2 regions of the Spirosoma aerolatum genome follow, and region 1 is predicted to be linked to the other one. Evidence: riboswitches for the same ligand, from Rfam matches in the RefSeq annotation. Region 1 holds a riboswitch; the other holds the start of a gene.
What was found. Region 1 has a riboswitch for cobalamin ahead of metE (5-methyltetrahydropteroyltriglutamate--homocysteine S-methyltransferase). Riboswitches for the same ligand answer to the same signal wherever they lie in the genome.
Positions count from the first base shown of each region.

Region 2: it holds a riboswitch for cobalamin, as region 1 does, so the genes downstream of both, B5M13_RS30505 (TonB-dependent receptor plug domain-containing protein) here and metE (5-methyltetrahydropteroyltriglutamate--homocysteine S-methyltransferase) in region 1, are expected to answer to the same signal.

Region 1 is NZ_CP020104.1:5,666,175-5,669,322, reverse strand. Features, by position in the region: gene metE (5-methyltetrahydropteroyltriglutamate--homocysteine S-methyltransferase) at 1-1,220, opposite strand, end outside; cobalamin riboswitch at 1,471-1,688, opposite strand; gene B5M13_RS23450 (amidohydrolase family protein) at 1,883-3,148, opposite strand, start outside.
Region 2 is NZ_CP020104.1:7,304,152-7,307,299, reverse strand. Features, by position in the region: gene B5M13_RS30510 (M16 family metallopeptidase) at 1-950, shown strand, start outside; cobalamin riboswitch at 1,056-1,266, shown strand; gene B5M13_RS30505 (TonB-dependent receptor plug domain-containing protein) at 1,327-3,148, shown strand, end outside.

The DNA of each region.
Region 1 (3,148 bases):
TGAATCAGCGGTGAGTGCTGACGATTGATGATAGCCGCCCGGTTGGCTGCCCGTTTTTGCTGAGCGATCTGGTTTTCTGGTTCGTGCAATAACGTGGCCAAGGTAACGACTTCATCCAGCTTCTGTCGGGCAAAAGCCAGCCATTGCTTGATTTCAGCAGGTAAACTCTGGTCAGCCGTTTCGTTCTGCAAGTCACAGGGGACGTGCAGGAGCGAGCAGGAAGGCGCTAGTAAAATGCGATCTATTCCTAAAGCGTCCACAGCAGGCTGGATAAGCTGGAGCGATTGGTCCTGGTTATTGATCCAGATGTTGCGCCCGTCGACTACACCTAGGGAGAGAAGTGTGGAACGATGGGCCAATTCGGTCTGGAGGATGTCACTTAATTGCCCTGAGCAACGAACCAGATCAAGGTGGAGGGCGTCGATAGGCAATTGAGCTACCGTGGCCAGGTTGTCGCCATAGCATTCAAAATAAGACGCTAGCAGAAACTTAAGATCCGGGGTTGCCCGACGAAGCTGCGCATAGGCACTCGTAAAGGCATCTCGTTGCGCCTGCGTCAGGTCTAGCGCCAGACAGGGTTCATCGAGCTGAATCCAGTTGGCTCCCTGGGCCTGTAAGCGGGATAGAATTTGCTCGTAAATCGGCAGTAATCGGTCGAGCAGGTCTAGTTTCTGAAATCCAGCTTCTTTTTCTTTGCCTAATAATAGGTACGAAACGGGGCCGATCAGTACAGGTTTAGGTATTTGGCCCAACACCTTTCGGGCTTCATCAAACTCGTTGAAGAGTGTATCTGACAGCAACTGGAACGATTGTGTAGCTGTAAATTCGGGAACGATGTAATGATAATTGGTGTCGAACCATTTGGTCATCTCCATCGCCTTTATATCCAGTTCGTTTTGCTGATAACCACGGGCCATGGCAAAGTAGAGGGTCAGACGATCCGGGTCAGCGGAGGTTGTCTGCTGTAAGGGCTCGAACCGTTCGGGAATCGCTCCCAGCATCAGCGACATGTCCAGCATCTGATCATAATACGAGAAATCGTTGCAGGGAATGAGCGAGATACCGGCCTGCTGTTGGGTTTGCCAGTTGGCTTCCCGAATGGAGCGACCGACCTGCTGCAATTGCTGTGACGTAATTTTGCCAGCCCAGAATTGTTCACAGGCTCGTTTGAGTTCGCGGTGGTTACCGATCCGGGGGTAACCCAGGTTGTGCGTACGCATTTTGTTTTGTGTTTTAAGGTGTTAAAAAACGCCCGTTTCGGCGCAGGGCCGCCCGTGCGGTCCGATTTGAAACACCCACCCGCCAAAAAATAGCAGGAGTCACAGAGGGCATAACTTCCCCACACCCATACACCATAGCCCAGAACAAAATGTGCGCACATAATGCCCGAACTGTTCGTGTACAGAACAGCGGATAAAATCATGAAATCTGTAAATCAATGCGTGAACCAGGCCCCAGGTCGTGAGGGCATAGCCATTGAGAAGTCCGGCAAGTCTCCTGGCTTGTATCATTGGTACCGCCCTTCTCATCTGAAAAGACAATGGGCTTTGTTGGTACCAACTTGTTTCGTTGTCAGAAACGGATACTTACAGTAGCACGTCTGCTCGTGATTTTCACACGATTCCTTATTAATTCCAGTTAGAGCCAGGAAAGATGCCCTAACGGAAACCGATCTTCCGATTGACGGGTGTTACAAAGAACTCCCAAAAGTAGGGATAAAATTTTTATTCCTGGTTAAGTTTTACAAACCTGTCCTGGATTCGTCATCACGTTGCCGGGCACACGCTGCCTGAAATGAGGTGACGTTTCGTAAGTGCGTAATGCTAGAGAATACTAGTTGAGCTAATTGTAGGAATATATGGCCCACCCAGCCTTTGCCGGTTCAGGAGTCCTGATGGGGATAGGTCTTTTTGACAGCTGCCAGCATCTGATGTAATTCGGCAGCACTAAACCAGATACCTTTCAGCATGACCCCATTAATTTTTTTAGTGTTGGCTATGTCTTTTAACGGATTCCCTTCCAGCAGGACCAAATCTGCTTGCTTGTGAGGCTCAATCGTACCGACTTTCGATTGATTCTTCAGGAAAATGGCCGCATTGACCGTACAGGCTTTTAAAACCTCGTATTCAGGTAAGCCTGCACTGACCAATTCCTGGAGTTCTTCGTGGATGCTGAAACCAGCTAGCACATAGGAATTTAGGCAATCGGTTCCGGCAATAAATCGACCTCCATGTTTATGGATTAATTGGGCCATCTTTTTTTGTAAACTGTAATGGTCCCGGCTGTAATAATGAAGGCGCTGTTGCCAGAACGTTCGGGTGATCTTATCGACATAGCGTTCGTAATTGGTCGGAATACTGGGGTCGTTCGGATGCTTCTGCATGTTTTTGTAGACCAGTAGGGTAGGGCACATCCATTTTTTGGATTGACCAATCAATTCTAATCGTTTCACCAACGGCAGATGTGGCGAGATGGGACTCACATCGACATGCTCCAGCGAGTATTGACTAGAAGCCAGTACTTCGTTAAGGTCTACCTGAAAGGGAATGTGGCCCACTACCGGAATCTGTAGCGAATCGCCTACCCGTAAAATTTCCCGGTATAGCTCCTGGGGCAACGTGTGGTAAATTTTAATAAAATCATAACCGGCCTTAGTAAACTGAATAACCGCCTGACGGGCCTCCTGCCTGGTCCTGACAATCCGGCTAAACTTCCACACATTCGGACTTCCTTCCAGAATTGGGCTGGTCGTGTAAAGCGTTGGGCCCAGAAGTTGACGTCGATTGATTTTTTCGCGCAGGCTAAGGTGAAATGGGTACCCGGCCATATTCCGGACCGTCGTTACGCCATTGGCTACGAAGAGAAGCAGGTTGTTATCATCATTGATGTGTACGTGCAGGTCGTTCAGTCCTGGGATAAGAAACTTGCCGGTTCCGTCGATAAGCAATGGATGGACAGCCGTATCTATTGCGCTTAAGTCAGGAGTGAGCTGCTTAATTCGGCCATTTTCGACCAGTACATGGTAATTGGATAGAAGGGTATCCTTTGTCATCGGAATTACCGAAACATTACGGATCAGGTAGGTGCCTGCTTTTTTTAGGGATTCTGTTCCAAATTGAGAAGGTAGCCCGGATGCCAGGTGTATGGG
Region 2 (3,148 bases), 1.6 Mb from region 1:
ACAAACAGCGTCAACTGCTTCAACTGACGCAACAGAAAGAAAGTCCACGCGGGGTTATCAATTCCTATTTCAACCGATTTGTGTACGAAGGGCATCCGTATGCGAACCCGATTACCGGAACGCCAACGGCAGTTTCGGTAATCTCAGCAACCGATGCCCGGCAGTTTTATCTGAAAAACTACACCACCGACCGAGCGGCTATTGCTGTGGTGGGCGATTTCGACACGCCTGCTATGAAAAAGCGTATCACCGATTTGTTCGGTAGCTGGAAAACGGCTGCGGCTACATCACCCAGGCTAACTGAACCGACGGTTGCTTTTGATAAAAGCCGGGTGTTGCTGGTCAATAAGGACGATGCCCGCGAAACTACATTTTTGATTGGCGGCAAAGGAGTTACCCAAAATAACCCCGATTTTATTCCGGTTACGGTGGTGAATACCATTCTGGGTGGGCGGTTTACCTCCTGGCTCAACGATGCCCTTCGGGTTAATTCGGGGCTTACCTATGGAGCTGGCAGTCGATTTGCGACCTTTCGGAACAGTGGCACCTTTGCCATTTCGACCTTTACCAAGGTAAGTACCACTACACAGGCTATCGATATGGCTCTGATGGTGCTGGATAGCCTACACAAGACGGGGATTGACGAAAAAACGCTTTCGTCCGCTAAAAACTACGTCAAAGCTGACTTTCCTCCCCGGTACGAATCGGCATCTGAGCTGGCCAATCTGCTGACGGATATGTTCAGTCTGGGCTTCGACGAATCGTTTATTAACAACTTCCAGAAGAATGTGGATGGACTGACCGTGGCCAAAACCCGTCAGATTATCGATCAATATTTTCCAAAAACTAACCTTCAGTTTGTGTTGGTTGGCAAAGCCGACATCATCCGCGATAAGGTGAAAAAGTACGGAGCCGTTACCGAAAAAGAAATCAAAGCCGACGGTTTTTAAGGTAACGGGGGTGGTAACCCGCGCAGTACAGATACATCGGGTATTTCTATCTTACTCTGTGCTGCGCGGGTTACCACCCCCGTTACATTTTACAAAATTCTCTTACCTTTGCCCTGAGTTTTCGGTGCCTGATGTCGTTTCGTGGCGACTTTCAAGGCTTAAAAGGGAAGTTTGGTGAAATGCCAGCGCTGTCCCCGCAACTGTAAGTCTCTCAAAAAGTCGATTCATACTCCGTGGCCACTGTGCTGATTATCAGCGCGGGAAGGTTCGAATCGATGAGACGAGCCAGGAGACCTGCCGACGACCATCCGCTGTTCTGGCGTTCGGAGGAAACGCCCTGGCCGCGTGCTGATATTGCACACTTGATGTAGTTATTTTGAAAACGCAAGCCCTTCGCTGCTGGGTATTGGGGTGGTTTGTCGGCTTTGTAGCCGGGCAACCAGCCGCTGCACAATCCGATTCGGTCACAACGAGTCGATTATCGAATGCGGTATCGCTGTCGGCGGTGACCGTACGGGCTATTGCGCCTGAGCGGTTCCTGGCTGGGCAGAAGCTCCAGCGTATCGATTCCACGACCTTGCTTCAATTCCGGTTTGCATCGCTTACGGATGCGTTGGCGTTTAATACACCATTGGCGTTCAAAAATTATGGACCGGGTCAATTGGCAACGGTATCGTTTCGGGGTACATCGGCTAATCATACGGCGGTACTCTGGAATGGCATCAATATCAATCAGCCCAATCTGGGGCAAACGGATTTTTCGACACTGCCCGTTGCAGGATTTGACCGATTAGCTGTACAATATGGCTCGTCGTCCAGCGCCGTTGGGTCCGACGCGGTGGGTGGGAGTATTTTGCTGGGGAATACGCCCAGTTGGCAGCCGGGTATTCGTCTGACAGTCGGCCAGCAACTCGCCAGCTTTCGGAACAGCCAGACGCAACTTGGCGCACAGTATGCATTGCCTTTGGGGGCAAGCTGGAAACTATCGGGTAAGTCGCTGGTTTATCGGTCTCAACTTAATAACGAGTATCCATATACTGAACGCCAGCACTACTTTCTGGAACCATCCACAACGGGGCAGCGGGGCCTTATTCAAGACCTGGCTTTTCTGCATAGAAGTGGTCGGCAGTTATCCATTAATGCGTGGTTCACTGATAATGATTTGATCCAGTCGCCACAGGATACCCTGGCCCGTGAACGCACCCGCACACAATCGGCCCGACTGCTGGCAACGTACGAAGCCAACCGAACAACCATTCGAGTTGGCTGGATTCGCGATATACTGGATTATGCAAAAGGCAACCTAAACGAGCCCAGCCATACGCAGACCGACCGATTCATTACCCGGATTGAACGAGAATTTGCCCTAAAATCGACGATACGCTATCAATTAACCCTTCGAACCGGGGCCGAATGGTCGCATTACGGGACCCGGACAGATGGTTATGGCGGCCAGTTGATTGAGGAAGATCGGGCCGATCTATATGCTCTGTTTCGTTTTCAGACCACCCGCTGGCTGCTATCGGCCAATGTTCGGCAGGCGTTTGTAACACGCTTCAATCCGCCCATTACACCATCAGTGGGGGCCGAATACCAGCTTGTACAGCAGAAACGCTTTACACTGACGGCCAAAGGAGCTGTAAGCAGGAGCTATCGTGTGCCAACGCTAAATGAACGGTACTGGGTGGACTTAGGCAATCCAAACCTCTTGCCCGAAAACGGCTTGAATCTGGAAACCGGACTGACAACCGCAGGGGCTTTATCGGATCACCTCAACCTGACTGCCGAGTTGAGCGCTTATCGAAACCGGGTCGATAACTGGACTTACTGGAATCCTGCGACGAACTATCATGTCGAAAATCTACAACTGGTCGTTGCACGCGGCCTTGAATTGACTACGGGCCTGACCTATACACAGGCAAGCTGGAAAGCGGGAATACGGCTGGGGTACGCGTTTACGCGCTCATCGCAGGAGCGGGCATATGATGCCTATTCGCAGGATGTGATTGGCAAGCAATTGGTGTATGTACCCCTGCATTCGGGTACTCTGAATGCGCATCTGCAACAGGGACGGAGCCGCCTTAGTCTGCAAATGCAGGCTAATTCGCGTCGGTATACCACGTTCGATAATAGCCAGTTTTTTAAAGGGACGATGCTGGTTAACGTAATTTTGGAACATTCCATCAACTGGCAGTTTA